One region of the Dethiobacter alkaliphilus AHT 1 genome, then DNA from elsewhere that is predicted to be linked to it. Evidence: riboswitches for the same ligand, from Rfam matches in the RefSeq annotation. Region 1 holds a riboswitch; each other region holds the start of a gene.

Evidence for each region. Region 1 has a riboswitch for cobalamin ahead of thiC (phosphomethylpyrimidine synthase ThiC). Riboswitches for the same ligand answer to the same signal wherever they lie in the genome.
Region 2: it holds a riboswitch for cobalamin, as region 1 does, so the genes downstream of both, cobT (nicotinate-nucleotide--dimethylbenzimidazole phosphoribosyltransferase) here and thiC (phosphomethylpyrimidine synthase ThiC) in region 1, are expected to answer to the same signal.
Region 3: it holds a riboswitch for cobalamin, as region 1 does, so the genes downstream of both, DEALDRAFT_RS14220 (hypothetical protein) here and thiC (phosphomethylpyrimidine synthase ThiC) in region 1, are expected to answer to the same signal.
Region 4: it holds a riboswitch for cobalamin, as region 1 does, so the genes downstream of both, DEALDRAFT_RS00410 (DUF4198 domain-containing protein) here and thiC (phosphomethylpyrimidine synthase ThiC) in region 1, are expected to answer to the same signal.

What each region holds. Positions count from the first base shown of each region.
Region 1 is NZ_ACJM01000027.1:3,838-11,506, forward strand. It holds gene DEALDRAFT_RS15240 (nucleoid-associated protein) at 1-801, shown strand, start outside; gene DEALDRAFT_RS15245 (GNAT family N-acetyltransferase) at 1,037-1,660, shown strand; gene DEALDRAFT_RS15250 (CPBP family intramembrane glutamic endopeptidase) at 1,702-2,445, shown strand; cobalamin riboswitch at 2,502-2,673, shown strand; gene thiC (phosphomethylpyrimidine synthase ThiC) at 2,765-4,063, shown strand; gene bzaB (B12 lower ligand biosynthesis ThiC-like protein BzaB) at 4,080-5,360, shown strand; gene DEALDRAFT_RS15265 (class I SAM-dependent methyltransferase) at 5,376-6,422, shown strand; gene DEALDRAFT_RS15270 (ADP-ribosylglycohydrolase family protein) at 6,602-7,651, shown strand.
Region 2 is NZ_ACJM01000002.1:193,165-200,833, forward strand. It holds gene glgP (alpha-glucan family phosphorylase) at 1-1,146, opposite strand, end outside; gene DEALDRAFT_RS03090 (DUF456 domain-containing protein) at 1,293-1,769, shown strand; gene DEALDRAFT_RS03095 (O-acetyl-ADP-ribose deacetylase) at 1,979-2,512, opposite strand; gene DEALDRAFT_RS03100 (rhomboid family intramembrane serine protease) at 2,528-3,196, opposite strand; gene DEALDRAFT_RS03105 (DUF1294 domain-containing protein) at 3,212-3,475, opposite strand; gene cobT (nicotinate-nucleotide--dimethylbenzimidazole phosphoribosyltransferase) at 3,711-4,769, opposite strand; cobalamin riboswitch at 4,847-5,024, opposite strand; gene DEALDRAFT_RS15795 (universal stress protein) at 5,431-5,886, opposite strand; gene addA (helicase-exonuclease AddAB subunit AddA) at 6,006-7,669, opposite strand, start outside.
Region 3 is NZ_ACJM01000021.1:15,208-22,876, reverse strand. It holds gene DEALDRAFT_RS14240 (ABC transporter ATP-binding protein) at 1-863, opposite strand, end outside; gene DEALDRAFT_RS14235 (FecCD family ABC transporter permease) at 873-1,958, opposite strand; gene DEALDRAFT_RS14230 (ABC transporter substrate-binding protein) at 1,990-2,976, opposite strand; cobalamin riboswitch at 3,091-3,273, opposite strand; gene DEALDRAFT_RS14225 (IS30 family transposase) at 3,395-4,438, opposite strand; cobalamin riboswitch at 4,628-4,807, shown strand; gene DEALDRAFT_RS14220 (hypothetical protein) at 5,016-5,810, shown strand; gene DEALDRAFT_RS14215 (DUF6612 family protein) at 6,093-7,022, shown strand; gene DEALDRAFT_RS14210 (hypothetical protein) at 7,087-7,545, opposite strand.
Region 4 is NZ_ACJM01000001.1:72,782-80,450, reverse strand. It holds gene nifJ (pyruvate:ferredoxin (flavodoxin) oxidoreductase) at 1-925, opposite strand, end outside; gene DEALDRAFT_RS00420 (RNA polymerase sigma factor) at 1,119-1,298, shown strand; gene DEALDRAFT_RS00415 (RNA-guided endonuclease TnpB family protein) at 1,350-2,474, opposite strand; gene DEALDRAFT_RS00410 (DUF4198 domain-containing protein) at 3,042-3,899, opposite strand; cobalamin riboswitch at 4,037-4,219, opposite strand; gene DEALDRAFT_RS00400 (DUF4198 domain-containing protein) at 4,481-5,344, opposite strand; gene pssA (CDP-diacylglycerol--serine O-phosphatidyltransferase) at 5,563-6,075, opposite strand; gene DEALDRAFT_RS00390 (lysylphosphatidylglycerol synthase transmembrane domain-containing protein) at 6,138-7,109, opposite strand; gene DEALDRAFT_RS00385 (SAM-dependent methyltransferase) at 7,115-7,669, opposite strand.

The DNA of each region.
Region 1 (7,669 bases):
GAAAGTATCAGTGATGACAGTTTTGTTTCCGTAAGTGCAGAGCTTGCCAAGGTTCTGTTTAACCTGGTAAAAAAGTTCAGTCTGCCTCCCAGTGATCTGATTTTTACGCTGGTAAAGATTAATCAGGAAGAGCATCTGGCAATATTGAAGTTTAACTATAAAGAAACATATATCCACTATATCGAGAATTCAGGGGACAGTACTCATAACAAACTGATTAAGCAAAAGACCACTTTGCCCAGTGAAACACAAAAGGTGGATGAGTGCATTTTTGTAAACCTGCACAATTTAGATATTAAGATCCTTGAAAAAAGCTATGAAATTGATGGTGAAAAAGAGTTTTATCTTTCCACGCGATTCTTAAAATGTGCAAATGACTTGTCCACCAAGGAAAAGGTCGCCATCTTAACTAAAAGCGTTCGCAAAGTTTGTAAAAAGTATAGTGATGATGATTTTGATAAAGTGGTGGAGTTTCAAACTGCAGTAAGTGAGAGTGCCGAAGAGTCTAATGCTGTACAGATCTCGCAGGTAGCTAATGCAGTTTTTAAAGAGCCTGGTTTACAAAAAGAATATCTTGAAGAGGTACAGAAGGCAGGGCTAAAAGAAGATGTGGTCCACATTTCAGAGGAAAGCAGTACGTTAAAAAGGTTAGGGCGTAATAAGATAAAGACTAATACCGGAATCGAAATCAACTTTCCCTCTCATTGTTACAGCGATAAAGACATGATTGATTTTATCAATAACCCCGACGGCACAATTTCTATATTGATTAAGAATGTGAGCATCGAAAACAAGAAATAACCCTTTGGCTCCAGCGGAGGGAGAGAAAAAGAGCGCTAACGGCCTGAATCCAATCAGGAAGTTAAAAACGGCCTAAATGATACAATCCCTTTGTTAGCAGGGGTTGTATTTTTTTGGCAGATAGCAGAGTGCTTGATGTTTAGAATATGTTTAGTTTTGTTTTAGTCAGTTAATCTACAATTAAACACAAGAATATACTAAAGATGATTCTGCAAATATGTGGAGGAGGGAAGTTATGTCCACACTTTATCGGTTAACAAAAGATGATATCCCCAGAGCAGTGGAATGCCTAAAAGATGCTTTCAAAGATGACCCGCTTTGGGCAGAGGTTTTTAGGGATGACCCAAACAGAGAGAGGTCGTTAACAAACTTTTTTACAATTCCCTTGCTGTATGGAATGAAGTACGGTAAGGCATGTGCAACCTCTCAGGAGATTGAAGGGGTAGCAGTGTGGTTTCCGGGAAAGTATGCAAATTTGTCAATGTGGCGCCTGTTACTCAGTGGGGCTCTACCATACGGGGCAAAAATGGGGAAGGAAACTTTAAGGAATCTTGCCATCGTAAGCAACCAGCTGGGGCCTGATCGCAAAAAGCTGATGAAAAATAAGTCCTACCAGTATCTGATGATTATCGGTGTCAGGGGCAACACACAGGGTAGGGGCCTTGGCAGTAAGCTTATGGAGGAAATAAAAGGGGACTGCGATAAGAAGGAGCTTCATCTGTATCTGGAAACGGAAAAGGAAGAAAACATAGCCTTTTATGAAAAACATGGCTTAAGGGTGCTGCAGAAAATTAATTTCAAAAAACTCGATGTGCCAATGTGGGAAATGGCACGTGAGCCTAATGATGATAAGCTGTAACAAGAGAGAGGGATCTTGTGAAAACAATATGTTGAAGGGAAATGATTGAAGTGAGGGAAGAGTTATTAAGGCCTCTTTGGCAGAGGGTTTTTATTTCCGGATTTGGGTTTGTGGTGGTTACTTTTATTGTGCTGGGGCTAATACGTTATCTGGGACTTGCTTTTTACGGCATTAATTTCGTAACAATTGGTTTTCTGATAATGTGGATTATGCCATTTGTTTTCCTTTCCGCCGGTGGCAGAAAGAAGATAGGGATTAAAAAGCCTGAAAGCTGGCTGTGGGTGTTGATATCTTTTGTTATTGGTGCAGTTGTGGCTGGGGCTATATATTTCCTGGGTTTTGTGCTATATGGGACCGGACCTGAAAATTGGGGGATGACCGTTGCATATGAGTATATGGCAGGGCAGGATGCTGTGTTTGAGCCGGTGGTGTTTGCGGTGGTTACTTTTTTGTCTATGCTCTTTAGCCCTATCGGAGAGGAATTCTATTTTCGGGGTATTATTCATGAGGTATTAGGTGAAAAGCTGTCCAGTTATAAAATGGCGGGTTTTTGGTCCAGTTTTCTTTTTGCTGCCATACATCTTCCTCATCATAATATTTTCTTTACTGCGCAGAGTTTTCTCACCGGGTTTGTGCCGCTTTTCATATGGTTTGCTTTTATGTTTATTGTTTCTTATCTGTTTATCTGGGCCAGAGTTAAAAGCGGTTCAATTCTGGGAGCAATTCTTTGCCACTCAGGCTATATTCTGGGGATGAATCTGTTTGTCTATAATGTTCTGCTGTAGAGGTAAAAAATAGTTGATTGACAAGCCAGGTAAATTTAGGTAGAATATGCGTAGAAAATTCAATAAATATTACAGGTGCCCGCAAGGGAGAATAGGGAACCGGGTGAGAATCCCGGACGGACCCGCCACTGTAAATAGGTAGCTGATACCAAAGCCACTTCATCTGGGGGAAGGCGGTATTTAGCAGTGACCTTAAGTCAGGAGACCTGCCTGTGATAGTTTTGTGTCACCTCGAGGATAGGTGACAGCGAATGGATGATGGAAAAGTCCACGCCTTAGATGCGTGGGCTTTTATTTTTTATCAAAAGGAGGAATTGTGGTGACACAGCTAAGCAAGGCAAGAAGCGGGGAAATTACTCCGGAGATGGAGCAGGTGGCAAAAAAAGAAAATGTGGCATTGGATTTTGTAGCTGAAGGGGTGGCTGCCGGGACAATTGTTATTCCACGCAATGTTAAGCGTAAAAACATTGATCCGGTGGGGATAGGAACGGGACTGACCACAAAGGTAAGTGCCAGCATCGGTGTGTACGGTAAAGAGGGAAGTATTCAGGGAGAGGTTGCCAAGATTCAGGCAGCGGTGGAAGCGGGTACTCATTCCATTATGGACCTTAGTGTGAGCGGTGATATTGATGCCATGCGTAAAGAAACTTTAGCTGTCACGCCAACACCTGTGGGCACATTGCCACTTTACCAGGCTGTGGCGGAGGCCGGGGCCAGGTATGGTTCATCTCTTAAAATGAAAGTTGATGACTTGTTTGAGGTAATCGAGCGGCAGGCAGCCGACGGTGTGGATTTTCTGGCTTTACATAGTGGTACCACAATGGATATTGTCAAGCGGGCCAAGCAGGAAGGCCGTATTGATCCTTTGGTGAGTTACGGTGCTTCCCATTTGATTGGCTGGATGATTCACAATGAACAGGAAAACCCGCTGTATGAGCAGTATGACCGGGTTTTGGAAATTGCCAGGAAATATGATGTGACCGTTAGCCTGGCTGATGGGATGCGTCCGGGATGTTTGGCAGATTCCCTTGATGCTGCTCAGGTTCAGGAGATGGTGGTTCTGGGAGAGCTGGTACGCAGGGCCCGCGAGGCCGGCGTACAGATCATGGTAAAAGGGCCGGGGCATGTGCCGCTAAACCAGTTAAAGACCACCGTTATGCTGCAAAAGAGTTTGTGTAAAGGCGCTCCTTACTTTGTGTTTGGGCCGGTGGTGACAGATGTGGCGGCAGGATATGATCATATCAGTGCGGCCATAGGCGGGGCTATCAGTGCCTGGGCCGGCGCGGAATTTTTGTGTTACGTCACCGCTTCGGAGCATCTGGGTTTGCCTGACCTGGAGCAGGTACGGGAAGGTGTTGTGGCATCCCGGATTGCTGCGCACTCTGCCGATTTGGCCAAAGGCCTCCCCGGTGCAGCAGAGTGGGATTTGGAACTGTCCAAAGCCAGAAAACAGTTGGACTGGCAAAAGCAGATTGAGTTGGCCATTGACCCTAAAAAAGCGGAGTATATGAGAAGAACCAGAAGTGAGGAAACCACTAAGGGTTGTGCTATGTGCGGTAAATATTGTGCCATGGATGTGGTGTCCGGTTATTTGGGTGTATCTAAACAAGTTTGCTAAAGAGAGGATGATAGATATGACTTTGGTACTGGCGGCACGTGCAGGTAAGATTACGCCGGAAATGGAATGGGTGGCTTCCCGGGAAAATGTAGATGTTACTGTGATTCAAAAAGGTTTGGCGGAAGGCACCATTGTGATACCCAGAAATATTTTGCGAAAAGACTTTAATTATACGGGAATCGGGCAGGGGCTAAGGATCAAGGTTAATGCGTTAATTGGCACATCCAGTGACCGCATAGATTGGGAAATGGAAGAAAGAAAGCTTGCCAATGTAGAGGAGGTAGGCTGTGATGCCCTGATGGATTTAAGCACCGGAGGGGATATAGACGGCATGCGGCGTCTGATCCTGAGTAAAGCAAATATTGCGGTGGGTAGTGTGCCGGTTTATCAGGCGGCGGTGGAGGCCATAGAGAGCCGCGGCAGTATCGTTGATATGACAGCAGATGACATGTTTGCGTCCATAGAAAAACATGCCGCCGACGGTGTTGATTTCATGGCTATTCATACCGCCCTTAATTTCGATGTTATCAAGAGGTTACAGACTTCAGGCCGTGTAACCGATGTGGTGAGCCGCGGCGGTGCTTTCCTTACAGGCTGGATGCTGCATAATGAACTGGAGAATCCGCTCTATGAACAGTTTGACCGTCTGCTGGAGATTCTGAAAAAATATGATGTGACTTTAAGTATGGGTGATGCCATTCGGCCCGGCTCCACAGCCGACTCCCTGGACGGTGCCCAGCTTGAGGGGCTGATTGTGGCGGGAGAATTGGTTGCCCGGGCACAGGAGGCGGGAATACAGGTGATGGTGGAAGGGCCCGGCCATGTTCCCATGAACCATATCGAGGCCACCATGTTATTGCAGAAGCGGGTCTGCCACGGTGCACCGTACTTTATTCTCGGCAATCTGGCCACTGATGTGGCGCCGGGCTACGACCACATCACTGCAGCCATCGGCGGCGCTCTGGCCGGTGCAACCGGTGCAGATTTTCTCTGCTATGTAACTCCGGCGGAACATCTGGGTTTGCCTACCGAGCAGGATGTAAGAGATGGAGCCATTGCGGCACAAATTGCAGCTCACGTCGCTGATTTAGCGAAGGGCAATAAACAGGCCTGGGAAAGGGATCTGCAAATGGCCCGGGCCAGAGTTGCTTTAGATACTGACCGCCAAATTGAGCTCTCTATTGATCCGGAAAAATCCAGGGCGGCCTTCTCCCAAAAAGGCGCAGGTGGTCATTGTGCAGCCTGTGGAGAAGAATGTGCCAGTGATGTGGCGGCTAAATATTTTGGCATCGGATAAGTGGAGTTGACTGTAATGAGGCATTTTACGCAGTGCGACACTGAAAAAAACGGAGCGCAGTATCTGGAAGACCTGGCTACCGGCTACTGGTATTCAGAAGCACTCTTTGCCGCCGTGGAGATGGATATTTTTTCTCTTCTGGAGGAAAAAGGGATGAGTATTGATGAGTTAAGCCGCAGGCTTCAGCTTGATACAGGAGGCCTTGCCCGTTTTCTGCAGGCTCTCTCTGTGTTGGGCCTGGTCACCGAAAATGGCCATGAATACTGCAATACACCTATCTCCGCCACATATCTGGTGGCAGATAAGGAGCACTATCAGGGTGATTCTATCCTGTGGCGCAAAGCATTGGCGGTGGGGTGGCAGGGATTACAAGACTGTTTGAAGGCTGGAGGGAGGATAGATTATCCAACTGATGATGCGGTAGAAGAACAGGTTGTAAAAAGGATTGGCCGATACATAAAAGCCATGGATTGTGTGGCCAAAACTAAAGTTTTGGAGATTCTCCCGATTTTTGCAGACACTCATTTTTCCGGTCAAATCCTTGATGTCGGGACCGGTTCCGGCGCTGTTGCAGCAGGCTTTCTCAGACAATTTCCAGATATTAAAGCTACCCTCCTTGATATCTCCTGGGTCCTGGATTATGCATTGGAAATGCTGCGGAAGGCCGGACTGGCAAACAGGATAAACTGTGTCAACGCTAATATACTGGAGCCCTGGCCTGTGGATGAAAAGTTCAAGCTTGTTATTCTGTCAAATGTTATCCACGTCTATGCGGAAAAAGAGGTTTCTGCTATCCTGGCTGAAGCAGTTCGGTGTTTAGACCATGACGGGTTTGTGCTGATCCATGACTTTTTCCTGCAGCATTCTCCGTCTAAAGCAGCTCTTTTTGATTTAAATATGTTTATCCATACCTATAACGGAAAAGTGTTTGACAGTAGGTGGGTCCGGGAGGAGCTTAAAGCCTTAAAGCTTAGCACCACACCGCTGATACCACTTGCCACTGATACCGGGATTATTGTGGCAGCAAAAAGTGAAGAGTACTTGCATAAGCTTAATTATTAGGGCAGGGTTTCTCTATAGCAAAAGAGGTTCATTTCCGGCAACACCCCTTAGTAATTGGGGTTACATTCTGGGAATGAACCTTTTTTGTCTGACGGGGGGATTAATTTATCTTGGGACAAGTATGTGTCCTTTATTTATGTTATTGTTAAAGGACACTTGAAGACAAATGGGGTGTAGACATGGGCGGTAATAGAAGTGTTGATTATTTTAGAGGGTGTTTGCTGGGTGGCGCTGTTGGCGATGCTTTAGGCTGGCCCGTTGAATTTAAGAGCCGGGAGGCGATTTTGTCTCAGTATGGGCCCGGAGGTATTACAGATCTTGTTTCCGGTAACGGCGGAAAAGCAGAAATCACCGATGATACGCAAATGACTTTGTTTACCGCAGAAGGTTTACTGCGGGCCGAGACCCGTGGCCGGTTGAAAGGGATTTGTCATGGCCCTTCGGTTATTTATTTCGCCTACCAGCGCTGGTTACATACGCAAGGGTACCCTAAGAAAGACGACTTGGATTGGATTTACGATGGGTGGCTGATTGAGGTTAAAGGCCTTCATGAACAAAGGGCTCCGGGTAACTCCTGTTTATCTGCTCTGTCTGAGTCGCGCCGTGGTACAGTAAGTGAGCCAATCAATAACAGCAAGGGCTGCGGTGGAGTTATGCGGGTGGCCCCTATCGGACTGTATCTTAAAAAAGAGCAGGCCTTTGAGTTGGCTGTTAACTGTGCGGCTTTGACTCACGGTCATCCCAGTGGGTACTTGTCAGCCGGTGTTCTGGCTTATATGATTGCGGCCATTATTGAAGGTTTGGATTTAGAGAATGCAGTTAAGGGTTCTTTGGTGGAGCTTGGGAAGTATGAAGGGCATGAGGAATGCAGTGAGATTGTGAAGAGGGCAGTTAAATTGACAGAGAGTACTGAGCCGGTGGAGGCGATAGCTGAACTTGGTGAGGGATGGGTAGGCGAAGAGGCGCTGGCTATTGCAGTGTACTGCTCTCTGAAGTTTAAGGATAACTTTAAAGAGGCTGTGACTGCTGCTGTTAACCATGATGGGGACAGTGACAGTACCGGGGCGATTACCGGAAATATTCTGGGTGCTTATTTGGGTGTTGATGGGATTTCTAAGGATTGGATTGAAAAGGTTGAATTGGCTGAGGTTATTAAGCAGTTGGCTGATGATTTGTTGGTTCGGTACCGGGATGAGAGTGAGTGGTGGGAGAGGTATCCGGGATATTAGAGATTCCTGAACTGTTCA
Region 2 (7,669 bases), on a different contig from region 1:
CTCTTCATCATTGGGATGGGCCTTGCCGGAAAATACCAGTTGAATTTTTCCTTGCTGCAATAGCGGATCAATCATTTCCGAATCACGGAAAATAAGGTCGGAGCGTTTATAACCTGCGGCCCGGCGGGCAAAGCCCACCAAAAGGGCTTCCGGATTCAGATTGGCATCGGTATGCTGCCGGGCAAATTCAATCAATTCCATCTTTGCTTTCATGTGGGGTTTCCAGATATCCTGCCCCGCCTCAAAAGCACGGTTTATTTCCGGTGACTGCCAGGTGGGCAGATGCACACCGTTGGTGATGGAAATGATGGGCCCGGTATCCGCCACATGGCGCCACATGGAGCGTGCTGTATGGCCGTGCAGGTTTGATACCGCATTGGCCACGGTGCAAAGCCGCAGAGCTGCTTCGGTCATATTGAAAGGGTCGCCGCCCAACGTGGCCATCTGGTCATAATTGAGCCCGTTGTAAGCACCCATTTGCTGCAGTTCGCCATGACTATGCTTTTCATTGCCTGCTTCCACAGGAGTGTGTGTGGTAAATACCACCTGACGACGCGTGGTTTCCCAGGCATCCTCAAAAGATTTACCCTGCTCCATTTTTTCCCTGATTAACTCACAACCTGCCAGTACCGCATGACCTTCGTTGAAATGATAGACATCCACGTCAATATTTAAGGCACGCAGCAGTCGCACGCCGCCAATGCCCAGCAAAATTTCCTGGGCAATCCGTTCATGGGTGCCGCCACCGTACAATTTGTTGGTAATCCAACCATGTTCGCTGCCGGGGAAATTGGTATCCAGCAAATATAGCGGCACATTGCCGTACTGATCAACCAAGCGCACCTTACAGGTTACGTCCCGGCCTTCCACCTGTACCGTAATGGTAATACCCGTATCTTTAACAAAGTCGTAATCATAGTTGGGGTAAATGTCGTATGGCCAGCCGTCCTCACCCACAAACTGCTCGGTGTAGTCATGGCGCCAAAGCATACCAATACCAACCATGGGTAAATTCAGGTCATGAGCCGCCTTGAGATAATCTCCGGCCAGCACACCCAAACCTCCCGCATAAATTGGGAGCCCTGAATTCAATCCATATTCCATACAAAAGTAAGCAACTCGGGGAAATCCAATGTTTTGCTGCATAATATCCCGGTTAAACCGGTCATCACCGCCCTTTTTTCGAACTTGTCTTTATTGTGTAAAATGAACGGGCAGAATATACGGGCAGCAGGAACAGAATAATTTTTTAAGAATAACATAAAGAAAGAAACTTAACAGGAGGCGGTATGATGGCCGCAGCAGCACTGGTTTTGGCGGTAATTCTTTTTGCTGCCGGTTTGATTGGAGTTGTACTGCCGGGCTTGCCCGGCGCATTGTTGGTTTATGGAGGAATGCTTTTATACGGAGTACTTACGTCCTTTGCCTCCCTGGATGCCAATTTTTTTCTGCTGCAGGGCATGGCCGTCCTGTTAGTCTTTTCCGTTGACTTTCTCAGCACCGCCGTCGGTTCACGCCGCTTCGGCGGCAGCCGCTATGCCGTATGGGGCGCCGTTTTCGGCGCATTGGCCGGGCTGTTACTCTTTGGCCCCTTTGGCATTATCCTCGGGCCGTTTATGGGCGCAGTACTTGCCGAGACAATTGCCGGCAAACAGCTGCAGCAGGCAATCCGTGCCGGTTTCGGCACCCTGGTAGGCCTGTTGGGCGGAACCGTCCTCAAGCTGGCCATCCTCATCATCATGATCATCACCTTCTTCCGCGCCATCTAAATGGGACAGTGGGACAGGTCAACTGTCCCACTTTTCTCCTATTTTTTTTGGACAGAGGGACAGGTTTATCTGTCCACGTTTTTGGGGGTGTGGCACGATTTTGAGACAAAGGGGACAGGTTAATTTGTCTCATGACAGGAGTGACTCTCTGCCAGGGCAGGCAGAATTAAAAAAGACTCAGGAGCAACCTGAGTCTTTTTTGGTCTTCTTTATACCGGTAAGTTTTTCAGTGCAGCCTGGTAAGCTGCATAATCGTTATCTCCAAAGAGCACAAACCGTACTTTCTGTATTTCCGGGTGTTCCCGCAGGTAGTCACGGACTGCCTGTAAGGAAACTTTGGCCGCTTCGTCAATGGGGTATCCGAACACACCGGTGGAGATAGCGGGAAAAGAAACGGACTGCGCATCATGACCGGAGGCCAGTTTGAGAGACTCCATATAGCAGGATCGCAGCAGTTTGGCATCCTCCGGGCTGCCGGAATAAACAGGCCCCACGGTGTGAATCACATAGCGGGCACGCAGATTATACCCCCAGGTGATTTTTGCCTCCCCGGTTTCACAGCCACCCAGCTTTTTAGTATCCTCCCAAAGCTGTTCTCCGGCAGCTTTATGGATTGCCCCTGATACACCGGCTCCGGGACTTAATTCTTTATTAGCCGCATTTACAATGGCAGCTGTTTCTTCCTGGGTGATGTCCCCCTGTGCCAGCTCAATTACCGATTTGTTGACTTCCTTTTTTTCCATGCCCCACTCTCCTCTCTATTCACACTTAATCTTTTTGCCAAACAGATTAATTAAAACCATACCTGCCACAAAGCCCCCGATATGCGCCCACCAGGCGATGGATACATCCACGCCGATGCTGGCAATACCCTGCAACAGCTGCAGGAAAAACCAGAATCCCAAAAACAGCACCGCCGGCAGCTCTACCGGAGTAAGGATGATAAAGATAGGGACAAGCGCCAAAACCCGTGCCTTGGGACAGCTTACCAGATAGGCACCCAATACCCCGGCCACCGAACCACTGGCACCGATAATTGGTACCTGGCTTGCCGGATCCAGGGCCACCTGAGCCAGTCCGGCCAGAATACCCATTAACAGGTAAAAGACCAGATACTTGACATGACCGACCCGGTCCTCGATATTATCGCCAAACACCCACAGATAGAGCATATTACTGATAATGTGGAGCCAACCTCCGTGCATAAACTGATAGGAAAACAGCGGCCCCGCCGCTGCGGCCAAATCGCCCTGATTTATGGTCTCCATCAAACGCTCCGGAATCAGACCGTGGGCAAAAACAAAAGGTACCAGCTCACTTTCCGGCATGGACAACTGCCAGAAAAACACACCGATATTTATCACAATCAAAACAATATTTACGTATGGGAACCGTCTTGTCTCCGGTGAATCCCTTAAAGGAATCATAAAGAGCCTCCTATTCTAACGAAGCGAAAAAAACAGCAACAAAGCCACCTGCAGCGCTATAATAAACGGTATGCCGTACATAAACCGAGGGTGCCTGGTTTTGTGGCGAAACAACTTCATGCCAAACCAGACCCCGGCACTACCCCCGGCTATGGCAAGTAACAGTAATAGTTTTTCTGGAATCCGCCATAATTTATTCCGGGAAGCATGCTTATCAAAGCCCATCAGTACCAAGGTCACCACGTTTAATATAATAATAAAGATTTCTATTGATTCCAAAATCTGCTACCGCCTTTCCTGCTTAATTCTTTCGCGATTTCCTGTTTATATCCTGCCCATTCTGCGGCTCTTAAGATTTCTGCAAGAAAAGTACGCCTATTCGATTTCCTAAGCGCGTGCTTTTCAGTGCCGGTTTCCGCTGCAGCTTTGCTAACTGCAAAGCATGATAATCTATTTCCGGTGCAAGAAAAAAGCATGATAGCGACAAGTCTATCATGCTTTAACAGTTAGTTGTTTATTCCTCTCCTTTGGAAACACCGGCATCGGCAAAGCTGGCCATTTCGTGGACAATTTTTATGGCTGCCTCCACCATAGGTATGGCAAGAGCTGTGCCTGTGCCTTCTCCCAGGCGCATATTCATCTGCAAAAAAGGTTTCAGGCCTAATAGCTGCAGCGCAGCGGCATGCCCCGGCTCCTCCGACAAATGAGAGGCCAGCATATAATCAGTGACATCAGGATTAAGTTTTGCCGCAATCAGCGCCGCTGCACTGGAGATAAATCCATCCACCAGCACCGGTACGCGGTTGGCAGCAGCAGCCAGCATAACCCCGGCCATTCCGGCTATTTCCAATCCACCCAGTTTGGCCAGCACATCAATGGCATCATCGGGTTCCGGACGGTTAACTTCCAGCGCTGTTTCAATAACCCTGATTTTATGGCGAAGCCGCTCGTCGTCAACCCCTGTACCGCGGCCACATGCGGCCTTAACATTACCGCCGCAATAAAAGGCTGTGATGGCGGTACTTGCGGTGGTATTGCCAATTCCCATTTCTCCCGTACCAAACAGGCCTGTACCGCCGGTAATAGCGCCTTCAGCCACTGTAATACCAGCCTCAATGGCAGCAATAGCCTGCTGGCGGGTCATGGCGGGACCCTTGGCCATATTGGCGGTACCGTAGGCTACCTTCATTTTCCGCAGCACGGGATGATCGGGCAAGTCAGCGGCTACCCCCACATCCACCACTACTAGCTCGGCGCCGGCATGACGGGCCAGTACATTCATGGCCGCACCGCCGGAGAGAAAATTTAAGACCATCTGGGGAGTAACTTCCTGAGGGAACGCCGATACACCTTCGGCAACCACACCGTGGTCACCGGCCATGAGAACACAGGTTTTTTTGGGCAGCACAGGCTTAACTTCGCCGGTGATGCCGGCAATTTTTGCGGCAATGTGTTCCAAAACGCCCAAGCTTCCTGGCGGCTTTGTCAGGTTGTCGATGTGCTCCTGACACTGCTTTTGCACCTCTGAATCAAAGGGTGCAATCCTCTCCAAAGTTTGTTGTAGTTTTTCCATGCTATGTCCTCCTTTTTCTTTACAAATAAAAAAGTCCTCAAGCAAAAAAACATGCTCGAGGACTTTACCATCATCCTGTTCATTAAGCGCATGTGGCAGGTCTCCTGACTTCCGGCTCTCTGTCCCCGCCTCCTTCCCATCCTGTTGGGACAGTGGATTTGGCGGTTTCTCCCCGGTTACAGTGGCGGGTCCGTTCGGGATTCTCACCCGATTCCCTATTCTCCGCAAATGCGGCACCCCATGGCTACTATTGGATTTTCACCCATTATAAGACGATTCTGTCTATTTGTCAATTCATTAATAATGCTCTTCATAGAGTAGGACTATAATCAAAGTAAGCCTTATTGAAATAATCTCTGCTGAAGCTGTTGATTTACAAATAATGGTATGCTATACTTTAATTGAAGCAAGACAAGAATAAAGAATCGGGACTGGAGGTGGTGGCATGACAAATAAATCTAACCAATGTTGCAATAGATGCACTACAATTGCAGCAATGAACCTTGCTTCCGGTCGGACCACCGCCCAAAGCCGGCGGGCTTAACGCAAAATCTCGGGGCGAGACAGGTTGTCCGGAGACCGCAGCAAAAATAATAATACAAACTAAAAAAATAAGCCGAACCGGTCTGCCAGCAGACCGGTTCGTTGCATTCAAAGATAATTATTTCTTGTCATCACTTTGCACTATTAAAACATGGCAGGGAGCTTTATGAAGGACTTTATGGCTGATGCCGGAACCGGTGAGGAACTCTTCGGCTTCGGAAATATTGGAGTTACCAATGACAATCAGGTCTGCCTCCACTTCTTTGGCCAACTTAATGATTTTTTTCGCCGGCTTTCCATATTCCAAAATAGTGTGTACTTCCACTTCATCGATATTAATTTCCATGGCTTCAATGGTCTTGTTAAACACTTCTTTGGCGTTTTCCTTCATTTGGCTGCCATAATGAATGTTGGCGTTTTCCAGCATGGAGGTTACAAAAGTAGGCAGTTCATGGAATACGTGCAGCACATAAACTGCACAACCGGGATGCTTGCAGGCCAGGTTGCCGGCCACTTTTGCGGTGCGCAGGGAACGCTCTGAGCCATCGGTAGCCACAACGATTTTATTGAACATGTTCCTCACCTCATCTGTATAAATTTTGGTTAACCTTTTAAATTCGCCTAATTACGCTTAAATCCTCTCACCTGTAAAAGACCAAAAAGAACTTAATATATCCGTAAGAAATCTAGTAGCTAAAAAACACGCACAGACTCCCCGGCCGCAAAAGCATACAGATAGGCCCCGCAAACAGGGACGGACAGAATTGTTTCCACAGCCCTGGCATAGTAGCGCAGCTGCTCCTCGTAGCGCTTTGCCAGTTCATTAAGGCCTCCGCCGGGAAGGCGGTCCGTTTTATAATCAATCACCACAAAACCCTGGGGTGTACGGACCAACAAATCAATTATTCCCTGTATAATCAGCGATTCGTCCCCGTTGCCTGTGGCAATCTCCGCTGCCGGCAATGACAGGGTGAAGGGCCATTCCCGGTATACCTCACTGCGGTACTTCTGCACCACCCGCCCTGCTTCGCTGGTGAAGAACGCTGCAATCAGGCCCGGATCCAGATAATCAGTTGCTTCCTCCGCCAACACTCCGGCCTTTTGCAGGTAATGGATTTGGCCCTCAATCCCCCTTTCATCCAGAGACAGGGACAGGTCCAGATGCTGCAGCACCTGATGATACAGGATGCCCCGTTCTGCCGGACTAAGTCCGGCTTTTTGCTGTATAAAGGCAGGGCGGGACCAACTGGTGGGAGTAAATGCCTTTTTCTCACCTTCCTCCTCCTCCAGTTCACTAAATCTTCGCTTTAGTTCACTGACGGAAAGTTTGGCCGGCAAATCCAAACGGGCATAGGGATACTTATAAGCCAGACGGGTGCGGATTTCCTCCCGCAAATCATCTGCCGTGTCCACCTTTACGCGCCGCAGGGATAAAATAGCATCCCGTTTAGTATATTCTTCTTCCCCTTCCCGTTTAACTGCAATTTCGCTTAAACTTTCCCTGTCCCAGACAGTCAGGCGGAACCGTGATTCTTCACCGGCCTGCCAGGTATAAGTTTCTGTCCTGCCCTCCACATCGCCGTGGCGGATCAGCGCCCTTCCCAGCCAGTCCAAATAAGTCCGCGCCCGGGTAAGTTCGGACGCAGGTAATTGTTCACCGCAGTGTGCCAATAGTTGGCGCCAGGACTCCAGATGCTTGTCCAGTCCCCGGGCTGAGCCAACCAAAATCAGCTGTTCCCGCGCCCGGGTCAGTGCCACATAGAGAACACGCATTTCTTCAGCCCTGGTTTCTGCTTCACCCATTATTTTTAGGGCCAGATATGGCAATGAGGGGTAACGGAGCTTCTTTTCCGGCTCCACAATTAACGGGCCCAACCCCAGCCGGCGATGTACCAGCATTTCGGAGCGCTGATCCTGGAAGTTGAAGGTTTTGCCCAAATCACCGAGAATCACCACCGGAAATTCCAGGCCTTTTGATTTATGAATACTCATAATGCGGACCACGTTTTCCTTTTCCCCCAGCGCCCGGGCAGTACCCAGGTCTTCACCGGAGCGGCGCAGCTGCTCGATAAAGGAGAGAAAACGGAACAAACCCTGCCGGGCAAAACGGTCAAACTGCCTGGCCCTGGAAAAAAGGGCGCGGAGATTGGCCTGCCTTTGAGCTCCGTCCGGCAATCCCGCCACATAGTCACTGTAGCCGCTTTCCCGATAAACAGCAGTAATAAATGTGGCCAGCGTTTCCCGCCGTGCCAAAGTGCGCCACCGCTCCAGGGTGGTCAGAAAATCGGTGAGTTTTTCCGACAGGCCCGGAAATTGCTGCTGGGATGCGGCCAGCACCGCGTCAAAGAAATCATCGT
Region 3 (7,669 bases), on a different contig from region 1:
ATTGGCAATGCTTCACTACCGCCGCCAACCACATGTATCCTCTTTTGGGGGTATCTTTCACTTTGCTGCCGGGGGGATATGTTTTCTTTACCAATGCTAACTTGCAGACGGCCATGCAGAGGGTGACGAAAAATAGTGGCCGGAACACCATATGATTTTGAAATATTCGTTTCGGTAAGTACTTCTTCACTGCTGCCAATGGATAACACTTTGCCAGCGGATAATAAAATAAACTGACTAAAGAACAAAGTAGCCAAATTTAGATCATGAATGGCAGCAATGATGGTGACTCCTTTTTCTCTATTGAGTTTTAACGCTATATGTAATAATTCCCATTGGTAGCCTATGTCCAGGTTTGCTGTCGGTTCATCTAAAAGAAGCAGCTCAGGCTCCTGGCACAGAGCCCGGGCGAAAACCATCCTTTGTCTCTCTCCACCGCTTAAGGTTGCAGCGGAGCGATGCCGCAACTTTAAAATTCCTGTAGTTTCCATGGCAGAGTGAACAAGAGAATCATCACTATTTTCAGCATTGCGCCAACCTTTCTGGTAAGGAAATCTGCCCATTTGCACTACTTCTTCCACAGTAAAATCAAAATCTACTCCTGTATCCTGTGGAACTACGGCAAGTTGGCGTGCTATTTCTCCAGATGATAAACTGCGTATTTCACGGTCGTTAAATAACACTGTTCCGCTGCTTGGTTCCAGAGCTTTGCTGATACAGCGCATCAGTGTAGATTTTCCTGCTCCGTTGGGACCTAAAAGGGCAATCATTTCTCCGCCCTGAATACTAAAATTAACTCCATCCAGAATAGGGTGAGCATCATACTCCATGGTTAGTTCATGTATCTTTAGTTGTAAACTCATTTATACCTCCTAGCTACTGCTATTGAAATAGCGAAGCTTTTTCCTTTTTTTAAGAAGATAAATGAACATTGGAGCACCGACCATAGCCGTAATAATCCCTACCGGGAGTTCTGCGGGAGCAATTATGGTCCGCGCCAAAGTGTCTGTAGCAATGAGTAAATTAGCCCCAAGCAGAGCTGATGCAGGAAGTAAGATGCGATGATCAGGTCCCACAATTATGCGAATGAAGTGTGGAACAACTAATCCGACAAAGCCAATGATACCACTGGTGGATACTGCTGCTGCCACAAGCAAAGAAGAGGAGGCAAGCAGTATTTTTTTTACTTTCTCAGTATCTACTCCCAAATGGCGAGCAGTTTCTTCACCTAACAAGAACACATTTAATTCTCTGGCATAGTAGTAGATACAGGTGAAACCTACCAAAATATAAGGAAGCATGGTAAATACCCTGGACCAGGTGGCGCCACCAAAGCCGCCCATCATCCAAAAAATTACCTGGTGCAATCTCTCCCCTGCAAAATAGGTAAGCAAAGAAACAAAGGCAGAAAGAAAGGCACTTACAGCTATTCCAGCCAAAAGTAGAGTCATCACCGGGACTGCTTTACCTACACGGGACATGTAATAAACCAGTGCAATGGTTGAAATACCGCCAATAAACGCAAATAGAGGAACGGCTGTGAAACCGGCTAATAACAAACTGCCGCCTGTTAACATTGCTATTACTGCTCCCAGTGCAGCACCGGAAGAAACCCCCAGAACATAGGGGTCTGCCATAGGATTGCGAAAAAGCCCCTGCAGTACTGCTCCTGCCACAGCAAGAGAAGCACCGACAATAGCTGCCTGAATAACCCGGGGCAGTCGCATTAGCAGAAGAATTCCGTGTTGAATATCTGCAACGTCTCCTTTAACGACGGCATAATAGATTTGGGAGGGTGAGAGCAGTATGCTAACTGCTGAACTAAGAGGGATCGAAGCAGCTCCTGCCACTATTGCTATGAAGGACATCACAATTAATAACAGGGTTAATAAAATTAATAGGGTACTGCTTTTGACTCTTATTTTTTTCTGCTCATACTGCTCTCGGTGTAGTATCATCTCTTACAACCCTCCAGGTTTCGACCCAATTTTAATCAAATAGTTCCGGATGAAAGATAGGTGCTAAAGTCTCTGCTGCTTCTATTAAACGAGGGCCGGGACGGGAAATAGCATCGGCATTAATATTAAATACTCTCTCGTTTTTTACAGCATTGATCTCGTTCCACAGAGGTCTGTCTAGAATGACTTCCATATCAAAGCCTTCAAATCCATGGTAGTTGGGGATGACAATAACACTTGGATCTCTTTCGATAATTGTCTCTTCACTAATCTGTGGATACATTTCAGCTACATCTGTGAAAATGTTGTCCCCACCGGCAATGGAAATAACTTCGCTGATTAAAGTTGTCCCTCCGGCTGTCATCAAGGGATCTGAATAAACTTCGTAATAAACCTGTACTCGGTCTTCTGATGATAATGTGCTAATTTTTTCGTCTAAGAGTGCTAATCTGTCTGTGATTTCAGTGATAACCTTGTCAGCCTCGCTTGCTCCTGTAGCTTCCGCGATTAAATTCATGGCCGCAAATACTTCTTCGATCGATTCGGGTGCAAGAACAAGTACGGGAATACCCAACTCTTCCAGTTTATTTACCTGTTCTTCATGAGCATTACCTGCTAAAACCAAATCAGGTGTTAAGCTGTAAACTATTTCCATATTGGGATCAGAAAAGCCGCCAATCTTATCTACGTCTAATGCTTCTGCCGGATAGTCGCAAAAATCAGTTACACCGACTATTCTGCTGCCTAAGCCTATAGAAAAAGCCATTTCCGTGTTACTGGGAGACAGTGATACTATCCTTTCCGGCTTTTCTTCAATGACAACATTCCGCCCCATTTGGTCAGTCAATTCCGCAAATGATTGACTTTCAGAACCATTGGCATCATCAATACCATTAGAGCCGTTGGCACCGTTGGGTCCATTAGGCTCATTAGCATCATTTGCATTACCGCAACCGGCTGCAAAAACCAACAATAATCCCAGCGCTAAAATAAAAAACACTCTTGACACTTTCTGCATAACTACAACCTCCGGTTAATTTATTTTGCGCCGAAAAAAAATTACCCTCCTTTATTTGGAGGGTAATTACAAGCAGACATTAAAGAAAGCAACCCATCCTTTGGCGCGAAAGATGTTCTTTTGCATAAACAGGCAGGTTTCCTGACTTCCGACTCAAACGATTTGCCATACCTTCCCAAAGCTGAAGCTTCAGTGGTTCTATGGAAAATCTCGCCGGTTACAGTGGCGCGACCGTCCGGGATTTGCACCCGGTTCCCTTTTACTCTCGTAACGAGCACCTGTCTATAGCTTTTATTAAGTTTATGAAATACTATCATAAATCCCATAAAAAAACAATGTACAATTTTCGAAGAATATAAAAAATCGCATGACCTCAATTGCAATAGCGAATGCACCACCCCACCGTGCCGGTGAGAAGTCAAGCAGCAGCAAGTCTTTCGGCGTGGAAAGCTTGTAATGGTGTAAGATACCCAAGAATCTTCCGAGGAAGATTGTTACACCAATTCTGTATACGGGCGACGGACTCGGGTGTGAGATCCGCAAATGACGTTCCTTTGGGAAGGAACCTTCGTATTAAGCTGTTGTGCTTTTCATTGGCACCCTTTTCCCAGGAGCTGTACGGATGGCAAAAGTACGCTTTACTACCGAGGCTACTGAGCTGGTCTGACAGACCAGAGAACTCACTGCCGTTATCTGCTGTAATCGTCTGGAATACCTGGGCGAAATCATCCCCGTAATCTCTCTGTAGAGCCACTAGAGCCTCGTTTACACATTCTACAGTGTGCTCTTCGAGTCGTCGTATAAGAAAGACCCGGCTCTTTCGCTCAAGGAGTGTCAGAAGCGATTGGCCCTCTGACTGCTTGCCGATCACAGTGTCGATCTCCCAGTGGCTAAAGGTTTCTCTGGTGGCGACTTCTGGGGGCCTGTTCTCTATCGATTCGCCAAGATTGCGCTTATTTATTCGGCTGCGTTTCTTCCGAACCTTGCGGCCGACCTTTAGCAATAGGTCAATGTTTCTGGTATCCATGAAGCCCTTATCTATGTAGCTGTAGAGGGTCTTTGTGCAGATACAGGGTAAGCCAGCGGTCTTCGGGTTTATCTTGTATTCGCCCACAATGGCGTCAGGTGACCACTCTTTATCGCGCATCATCCTTTGGGCGTGATCCATAAAAGCACTGACATCAGCTAATTTGAATCTGGCACCACAGTGTGAGCGGTTTTCACGATACACCCTTTGCCCTGCATCAGGAAAGTACTCATAACGCTCTGTAAGATTACTGTTTCTCTGTAGCACTGTGCCACGCTTTAGCTCCCTGGACACTGTTGTGTGGTCACAGCCTATCTTCGCTCCAATCTGCCTAGTAGAGAGCCCTGATTCGTGGTAAGCAGCGATCATGCCTCTTTGATCCAATGTCAAGTGTTTGAATTCCCGTGGGATTGTGGTATGCTGTGAGTGTGCCATAGTCCAAACCTCCGTATTTTGATTGTTGGTCGTACATCAATCATACACGGTATTGGGCTGTGGCGCATTTTTATTTTGCAATGTTACCACTGGTGCATCTCATTTTACAATGAAGCAAAAATCGCATGATTCTGGAAGCAGATTGACAACCTGGCAAAAAAATGTTAGCTTATTTACAGTATAAAACAACTGCATACTGTGCACATAGGTGTATTGACTTAAAAGGGAAGTCGGTGAGAATCCGGCGCGGTCCCGCCACTGTAAGCAGAGAGTTTGCCCCTATTATACCACTGACTGGTTTCAGGTTGGGAAGGTTGGGGCAGATGATGACATGTAAGCCAGGAGACCTGCCTAGGTGAGTATTTACCTCCTTCGGGTGAAAGGTGAAGGTGAGTGGGCATTGCCACGCCGCTTGCTGTGGCATTTTTATTTTCTGTTGGAATTATCCAGCTTTCATTTTACCGAAGGCTGGACTTTATTTTTTTTGCGGTGCCTCTACCCAGGTTAGAGGTATGAGACAAGAAGTAAATATCTCGGTGGAGCTTGTATTTTCAATCTAAAAAGGGAGGTTTAGGACATGGATTTAGGTGTACTGAATAATCATGCGAAGAAAATTGATGATTTTGACAGGACTTTCTATCAGGTCAAGCCTGTAAGCGGTATAAGCAAGGAGCCTGCTCCTGGAGTACATAATATTGTAAGCTGCTTCGGCAACAATGAACTGGGAAAAAAAGAAACGGAGCTTTGTGCTGTAGGTTCAGGAGAAGGCGAACAGAGACTGTGGCAATGCATCTGCCCTAGTGCTGAAAGTTACAGACAGGAGTTAAAAGAATACATTTTAAACCTATCGAAGCAGGAAGTAGCAGGTATTCACCTTGACTGCATCGGGCTTCCGGGCCCCAGCTACTGTAGCTGTTCCCGCTGCCAGAAACTCTGGCAGGAGTCCGGCCTTACCTGGGAGATATGGCGCTGTAAAACTGTAACTGATTTTATCGGAGAAGTAAAATCCATACTGCCGGATACAATGCCTTTATCACTATCACTTTATCCAGATCCTGTACACCCTGAGCGGTTTGGCCTGGACCTTAAGAGCCTGGAGCAATATGCCGACTTTTTTCTTGTTCCCCTTTATGACATGACCTACAAATCTCCATATTGGATGGAAGTTCTGGCCAATGCGTTTCGTAGAAGATTAACTAAACCGCTTTATGTAGAGATCTACATGAAGGGCCCTAAAGAAAAAGATTTGCTTGCTGCTGTGCAGGCGGTGGCTGCCCACGCAGATGGGTTAGTTTTTGCATATGACACCAAGCTGAGCAGAGAACTGCTCCCTCAGATTAAAATGGCCATAGAAAACGCCAGAACTTTATAATAAATTTACGTAAGTTGACCCTCGGACCTGTGGTGTGCCAGTTGTACTGCCAAGGGCATATAAGAAGAGCACGATCATAGTTGAACTGCGGCCAGCAGGTATGTAAAATCCCAAAAACAACAAGAAGTAGATGAAGCTTACAGTGCAAATGATTAATAATATTAAACCTGACCCCCAGGGTACTAAAAACAGGACTTTAAGCCTATTTCTTTATCGATGGAAAAGAATTACAATGATGACAGTAAATATGATATTTCGTCAAAGAAATAGGGAGGGGTATTTATGTTGGGAAAAAGTCGCTTAGGGCTGCCTATCGTATTGGTATTATTAATGGGGTTAATAGCAGGGTGCTCTGGCACAGAAGAGGCTCTGAAGGCTGCAGAAATATATGCAAAATCTATAGAGGCAATGAGTGAGGTTAACTCTTATGAGTTTGATATCGAGATGTTTCAGGTAATGGAGATGCCGGAATCGGTTCAGGAACCTGATATGCCTGATAAACTTGAGATTCAGACCAGGGGGACAGGGCGTGCAGTAATGGATCCTGTGGCAATGGAAATGACATTATCTATGCACATGCCTTTCCTTGTCAATTTCCCCGAGGCTGCTGAGTTTGGGGATCTTGAAATGCAGATGTATATGGTGGAGAATCAAATGTATATTTATGACTCCATGTCAGGCATTTGGATGAGTCAGGATTTAGGTGATTATGGGTTAGAATTGGAAGACCTAATGGAGTTTAGTATGGATGATACTGATCCCATGCAGCTCTTGACTATGCTGGGAGATGACGGGGCAGCTGCAGCTTCTTTAAAAACTGTGGACAACAAGTATTACCTTATTACGCTAGAGGATGCAGAAGGTGAGGTAATGCAGAGAATAATAGACGAATATATAAAAGATGAACTGGCCGATAGTTTAGCTGAGTTTGATATAGAAGCTGCGTTTGAGGAATTATTTGATATGGCTACCTTTGCTGATATCAGGTACAAAATCTGGATTGATATGGAATCGTATTACACAACAAAAGCAGAAATGTCTTTCAGTATTGTGATTAACATAGAGGGTGAGACAATAAAAACTACACAAACAGCATTAATGGCTTTTAAGGATTTTAATACCTTTGATAGTATTACGGTTCCGGATAAAGTTAAAGACAACGCGGTGCCTTTGGTTGAACTGTTTGAATTTATGGAGTTGGAATTACAATAATACAACAAAAGGCCTGCGGATTCTTTTACAAATTCGCAGGCCTTTTTCTTTAGTGGGAAGGAAATCAATTTATCTCAGGGGTTTGCCGAATGGGTTTGCCCAGAATGCTTTCAAAATCGGCTAACAGTTTTTGGTCACTAATGCCATGGTAGACGATAAGTTTGTTTTTCTGATAAAAATATATTTTCGTTGACCAATCGATTAAAACATTGCCAATTCTTAACCCATCTTCTGAAATGGTTTCAGCTTCGGCTTTTGCGGTTTCTCTGTCTGAAAACTCGTATACCTGTACCCAGTGTTCCTCGGAATTGATTTGTATAGATTTGGGGTATTCAGAAAAGAACGTGGATTTAGTAATTTCCTCTTTCTCCTCATCTATTTCAGTAATTTCATATCCCCTGGCCTGTAACACTTCAATAAATTCGTCATAGGAGTTTACAGTATAGCTTGGTGAACCTTCCGTGCTGCAGCCGGCCCCTACTGCAAGAATAGCTAAGCAGAGTAATAATATAACTCTTTTCATATATTCCCTCCTCGGAATTTTTTATTACATACTCTTAGACTGCTTTTACAATAAAAAGGTTCCATTGCGGCTGCTGGTATCACACGGCTAAAATAGAGAAGCACAGTTTGTGGAACTGTGCTTC
Region 4 (7,669 bases), on a different contig from region 1:
CCGAAAACGGCCGATAGAGATGGACTTTAACGGCACCCACCTTTTCACCTTTATCCAGCAGATAGTCTATGGTCTCATAGATCGTATCGCACACAGAACCCATGGCAACTATCAGGTACTCTGCATCTTCTGCGCCGTAATAGTCAAACAGTTTGTAGCGGCGCCCGGTGATTTGGGCGATTTTGTCCATGTAGTCCAGCACAATCTCAGGAATGGCATTATAGAACGGATTGGCACTTTCCCGTTGCTGGAAATAGATATCGGGATTCTGTGTTGTGCCTCTGACCACCGGATGCTCGGGGTTTAGAGCCCGGTTTCTGAACTCATCAATGGCTTTTTGGTCCACCAGGGTTCTTAGGTCATCATGGTCAATAACATTAATTTTTTGGATTTCATGGGACGTTCTGAATCCATCAAAGAAATGCAGGAAGGGGACTCTGGCTTTAATGGCACACAGATGGGCCAAACAGGCCATATCCATCACTTCCTGCACATTGGAGGAGGCAAGTAGTGCCACTCCTGTCTGACGACAGGCCATCACATCCTGATGATCCCCGAAGATGGACAGGGCATGGGCGGCAATGGAGCGGGCAGACACATGAAGCACCCCGGGCAGAAGCTCCCCGGCCATCTTATACAGGCTGGGAATCATCAAAAGCAAGCCCTGGGACGCTGTATAAGTTGAAGTCAGGGCGCCGGACTGCAGAGAACCGCGCATGGCGCCGGCCGCTCCTGCTTCCGATTGCATTTCTATAACCTTTACCGGCTGGCCGAAAATATTTTTCATGCCGTGTGCGGACCACTCATCAACGCCTTCTGCCATGGGTGTTGATGGTGTAATGGGATAAATGGCAGCTACCTCCGTCAGTGCATAGGAAGCATAGGCTGCTGCCTGGTTTCCATCCATGGTCTTTGTTTTTCCCATTTAAATTCTCCTTCACTGTTTGTTTACTAGCTTTATTATTACAATGATGTGTGAGAAGAATGTATGAAGAATTCCTTTACCTGACATTGTTGATGAGAAAACTATTAAACCTACCGGCAAGCTTCGACATTTCGCTGGAAGTTTTTATGCTATACTACAGGAAAATTATTTTTAACAGGAGGACCATGAGGAGATGAGTAATTATGAAAGAATGCTTTTTGAGCAGAACTACAACCACGTAAAAAAACTCATGGTTATATATTGCTGCAATACACAGCAGGCCGAGGATTTTACCCAGGAGGCCTTTTACCGCGCTTGTGACGTACTCCCACCACCTGTAAGAGGTGGGGGCTTCTTGGGACGTATCAGCTAGTGCTGATATAATTACCAAGCTATCCCCGTTCGCCCAACGGTTCTTATCACACTAGGCAATACCAAGTATTCTGCATCCTTCAAGCTTTATATTGATGGCGGCGTTTACGTCTCGATCTAAGGTGGTTCCACATCGTTGGCATGTCCATGTCCGTTCACTTAGAGATAGCTGGTTATTTTTTTCTCCGCAACAATGGCAAAGCTTACTTGAGGGGTACCATTTATCTATGGTTATCAGTTGTTTACCCTGCTCTGCCAGCTTATATTGCAGAAATCGTTTCAGCATGCCAAACCCGTTATCGTTTGTTGATTTTGCCAGGTTTAATCCCTGAGCCATGTATTGTAAGTTCAGATCTTCAATTACAACTGCGTCATAATTGTTTGCAATTTTTCTGGATACGTTATGCAGGAAGTCTTTGCGCTGGTTTACTACTTTTTCATGAAGTTTGGCTACAATTTGTCTTTGCTTTTCTCTGTTTTTGCTGCCCTTTTTTCTTCTTGATAATTTACTCTGTTCTTTTTTTAATCTGGCTTCTGCCAGACGATAGAATTTTGGATATTCCGGACTGCTTGCTTGGCTATCGACAAACAGTGACCCAGAAGAATAGTCCAAACCTATCGTTGATTCTATTGTAGGGGCAACTGGCTTAATTGCCGCTTCCCACTCAACTAAGATAGAGATTTCATACTTTCCTGTTGCCTTTTGACTAATAGTTGCCGATTTTATTACTGCATTTTTTGGTAACTGCCGGTGGAGTTTGATATGGACATTTTTTAGTTTTGGCAGTCGTATCGTTTTACTGTCAATCAATCGAATTGTTCCCTTTTGATTGTTTGTTGTGTATGATTTTTTGCTTTTGTGTTTGCTTTTGAAGTTTGGAAATCCTATTGAGGGGTCTCGATAAAAGTTTCTATAGGCTGCATTTAGATTGAGTTGAGCGTTAGCCAGTGCCAGACTGTCTACTTCTTTCAGCCAGGGATATCTCTTTTTATAATCTGCAGGCAGGGCATATTTCTGTTGTTTTAGAGCTTCTTTATTATCTCTGTACTGCTCATAGACGGCCATACGGTTTGCAAGCATCTGGTTGTAGATAAAACGTACACAACCAAATGTTTTTTGCAGTAATATATCTTGCTCTTTATTAGGATAGAGGCGATACTTGAAAGCTTTTATCATCGCTTTTCTCCTCGACTTACAATATAATTTTGAATTATTTTCACAGGTGCTCATCAACTTCTTAGTATCTTGCGAACATTTGTTTGCGCCTAAATTATACCAAACGAATGTTCGGATGGCAAGTATTTATTGAGAGGTAAAAGCAAGCAATTCATATCCCGCCTTCGCTCTCACTAAAGTGAGCAAGGTGGCTTAGAGGCGGGAGACTTCTTGCCCTAAGAATGTCAAATCCCGCCTCCACCGGGCCCGGGTTAAACTACGGACTCTACTGGATGCAGAAAAAAATGGTTTGAACATAATTTAGCACATACATAGCTTTAATAACTGCTTAAAATACCTTATAAGAAAGGCACGCTTATTCAGTTCCCTCAGCGCGTGCTTTTCAATACTGGTTACCTTAGCAGCTTCGCTAACTGCGAAGCGTTATTATTTCCTACCAGCTTTATATTGCATTTTTGATGAGCTTTAGGTTTTCAGGGTAGTAGTATGAAAACAGGCTGACTCCATGTGGGTCAGCCTTGTTTTATCAGCACAGATTATTGAGTTCTTATTAAGTCACACCTTTATTTATGCTTTGCGCCGGGCTGAAAAAAGCAGCCAGGCACCGCCACCCAAAACAACAATCAGCGCAATAATAATATAGACATTTATGGTGTCTGAAGCGGTATTCACAGGCATGGCACCGGCCTCCAGTACATCCAGGTAAAGCGCGGAATTGTAACGGGTGCGGTCATATTCTTCCCCCTGGTACTCTCCCTGGCGGGTGGTGTCCATAAGTGTTGTTTTAATCATCCAGCGACCGCTTTCAATTGGGGTAAACGACCAGCTGCCGTCTTCATCCGTTGTCACTTCCATTGCCACCTCTGTGGGGCTGACCAATAAAACGGTTTGTCCGGCTATGGGTTCGCCGTCGTAATGCAATTGCGCGGCAAATTCCTCGTTAACCTGAAGTAGCGGAAGCCGTGCACCGACCATTTCCACCGGTAACATGGTTTGGGAAAGTTCTCCTTGGTATTGCTCTCCTACAAAAAGTGGCGTTTTGGCATCATAGAAGCGAAGCTGAAGTCCGTCGTCGGGCGTACGGTCCAACACCCCACGCGGTATATTTGCCACAACCCAATGTAGCCCTTCCTGCAGCGGCGTAAATGTGGCCGTGTATCGGTCTGTTTCCCGTTTAAACTGCAGTTCTGTTTCATCTCCGTCTGGATCAATAACAAAAAGCTGCCCGTCAGCAAACCGCTGAAAAAAATCATGTTCATAATCATAATCATCGGGAAAATGACCTAATGTAAACTCGATTGTTGCTTCTTCACCGACAGCCCCGTCCTGGGAAACATTTAAAATAATTTCATGCGCAACTAGACTTCCGCTCAAAAGAAATACCATCAATATTGCCAACAAGCCACATCTTAACCACCTGCTCATGAAAAACACTCCTTGCTTGATTTAATATTGAACAACTCACCCTTTGCAATAATAAAAGCCCTAACCAACAGGTTAAGGCTAACTTATAGAGCAAAATACACGCCCCGAAGCAGTCACCTCCCTATGCTCGTAGGTTTTGCGGCTAAAGAAAATAAGCAGGTCTCCTGGCTTAGGTTCATCGTCTTTTTCCGCCTTCCCGGCTTAGAGCCAGTGGCATTATGGAAAAGACTTCCCTTTACAGTGGCGGCACCGCACCGGATTCTCACCGGTTTCCCTTTTTACCTGAAAAAGATCAGGCCACTCATTTTCATTATCCATTTTTAATTAACTTCCACTTACAGCGCTGTTGCACAATCTTAATTCTCCCTTTGACAGGAAATATCCTGCTGAAGCAGGGTTTTAACACAAATTTTGCTTTTGTGACATGGACGAGGGGACAGGTTTGTGTGTCCACACTTTAGTCAACATAAATTTAGAAGTAGGGTGTTTGTATCAGAACTACCAAGGAAACGTGGACAGTTGAACCTGTCCCTCTGTCCACGAAAAAGAAAAAGCTGGCCTTGCGGCTAGCTTTGCTTAAATTATGCGTTTGATTTTTTGCTGGCAAAGAACAGTGATACTGCTCCGCCCAACAAAACACCGACAATAAAGGCCAGAATCATGTTGGTGGTGGAGCCGTCGTTTGCTGCAGGTGCCTCTTGAGCAGCGGGAGCTGTGGCGGCCACTGCTTCTTCACCGGGGATTTCAACCACAAGTGTGGTTGTTCTACCGGTTTTTTCGTAATCAGTACCTTCCACTGTACTGCCCTCATCGGTTTCAAAACTGACTTTTACAAGCCATGTACCGGGTGTGGAAAGGTCAACGCTGAATGTACCGTCAGCTGCAGTTTCACTTTCTACGATAGCTTCGTCTGGGCCATATGCGGAAACTGTGGCGTCTGCCACCGGCTCGCCTTCCAGCAATGCCTGGCCACTGAAAGTGCCGGTTGTAATTGAGTTAATGTCTGCATCGGGAATGATTTCAAAAAACAAATCAGTAGGTTCGGTGGAAGTGGCGGGGCCATCTCCCACAACAAATACGGTTTTAGCCAGTTGGACGCTTAAACGGGTAATACCATCACCGGGGGTATAAGTGCCCGGTGCACGCACTGCCCAAAACACGTACTCCCCTTCTTCCTGGGGAACTACAAACGCCCTGCCCTGTACCCCTGCGGCTTCCAGTTCCAGTTCCTCAGTTTGACCGTTAGGGTATCTTACAAACAAAGAAAAAGTTTCCACATTGGCAGGATCATAAAAATCCCTGATATGTCCCCAGGAAACGTCCACACGCAGTTCATCGGCAACCGGCATATGTTCTACTTCAATCCACAGTTCATGGGCAGAAGCCATGGATCCTAACATTAAAACCATCAGACAAACAACTGTAATAAGTACTGCTTTTTTCATATCTTTTTACACTCCTTGTTTTATATATTATTACTGACCCCTGCTCTACTCTGTCTGCAAAGCACCCCTCCCACAGTCATATTACTAAAAACAAATTCGTAACACTCGAGAAACATAAAAAATGTGTTACCTTTTTATATATAGTAACACATTTACATTTCGACTTTATAGCATATATTCCTGCCTCTAAATAGAATTTTTTATAGTTATTTCACTGCCTATTTCCAACAAGGGACTTTAAACTTACTGACCATCAGATATGACATACTAATCATTATAAGGGGGAAGACAAGTAAAGGCAAGGCAAAAAAATGATGGATCAGAATTGTGCCGGCAAGTATGGATCCTGCAATGGTAATCGGTACGCCGGTAAAATATTTTCTGGGTTGAGAGACGTTAAACCGGGCCAGGCGAATTGCACCGCATAAAACAAAAGCCAGCGTTACGAGGATGTCAAAGAGACTTAGTTGGCTTAAAGACACAACATAGACCAACAAAGCGGGCGCCACCCCAAAAGAAACCAGATCGGCCAGGGAATCCAGCTCCTTGCCAAAAGCAGAGACTGCATTTAGCCTGCGGGCCAGTTTGCCGTCCATACCGTCTAAGATGGCACAAATCAGAATTAAAATAGCTGCTAAATTACAACGATATTGTATGGTATGAATTAAAGCCAGTGTTCCCAGAGCCAAGTTTGCTAATGTTACGATATTGGGGATCTTTTTCTTATTCATTAAACTCTCCCTTGATGACCATAATGCCGGCCTATGGTGTAGATGATGGTCCGCTTTGGGGCTTAACGATAATGCGGCACCAGACGCTGCGACAGGGTATAGATCCCCAGGTAGGCGGCGCTGAGGATAAACACAAACCAAAATGTCACAAACCGCAAAACAAGTGCCATGGTCAGTCCCTGAGCCAACGGGACACCAATTGGAGCCAACAGAAACAACATACTGCCCTCAAAAGAGCCAAGCCCTCCCGGTAGAAGCGGCACCATGGCTACCATATAGGCAAAGTAAGTAATAACTGCAATTTGGAGAAAACTCGCCTGCAGATGCAAGGCATGAGAAATGAGGTAGGCCTTACAGGCAAAAAAAGCCCACACAAGGACGGAGAGAAAAATGAAGCCCAACATCTTCCTGCGTTGTACAAGAGCCTGCTGCAAACAATGATGCAATGACTCGGCAAATGCAGTCAGCTTGTGCCTTGCTTTTTTAACTAAAGGCAAACAACATAACACGGCGATTAATCGCTGCGGGGCAAAAACCAAGCCCAGGACAAGTGCCAGAACCAAGAGCAGAAAAGCCAGGCTAATCAACAGAACTGTTCCCTGATGGCCGTGTACACCGTAAAGATTTAAATACCAAACCATACCTATGATATTAATTAGGACAAAAGTAAAGATACTGGCCGCTTTTTGTAAGCTTACCATTGCCACCGCCTGCCCGGAGGTTAGTCCCATTTGTGAGCGGAATAAATATGCTTTGGTTACCTCTCCACCGGTTTTTACAGCAGGGGTGACGCTTTCCACAAAAGCTCCGGCCATATTGACGTAAAGGATTTTTTGTAAGGGAATATTTTGCCCGATAGCCTCTCCTGCTTTTTTCCACTGGAGATTAATCAGGAAAATGGTAAGCAGTTGCAGAAGGCAGGCGTAGATAACAGTACTGCTTTTTACCATACTGAGGTGCATACCGATTTGGTCGATATCAGCAAACCAAAGCAGGCAGATAACGGCCAAGATACCAGCTAAAGGAAGCAACATGCGTTTCACAGTACCACCTCCGGTTTTGACCTGAGCACAAAAGTTGTGTCCACTGCTACCCGCCGCTGCTTAACGCGGTTAACCAACCAACGCCTGGCAAGCTGCCCCGCTCCCGCTTCAGCGGGACTGCGCATCAATACCCGGACTCCTTTGGGAGCCGTTGTCCGGATGTTTTCCAGAACCTGCTCTCTGGGAGAAACCTGTAAGGCTATATGTACGACAGAAAAATCTGCTGCATTTACGCCTTGGCCATCGGAGAACCGGACCGACAACTTATTTGCCAGGCCCATTTTTTCCACCAAACGGGAAGCCATCTCCACCGCACTTCGGTCGTTATCCATCACGGTTACATGTGCTCCGGTAAGAGTGTGGATACGCAGCGCCGTATAGGGCAGCGGCCCACCACCTATACAGAGAACACGGTCACCGGCGGAAATTTGGGCAGCCGCCACTTCCTGCTCAACCAAACGGTTATAGTATAAGCCGTACAGTCCGATAAGGCAGGGAAACATGGCACCTGCTTTTTCAATTGTCCGGGTAACCTTTACTCTGGGATGCAT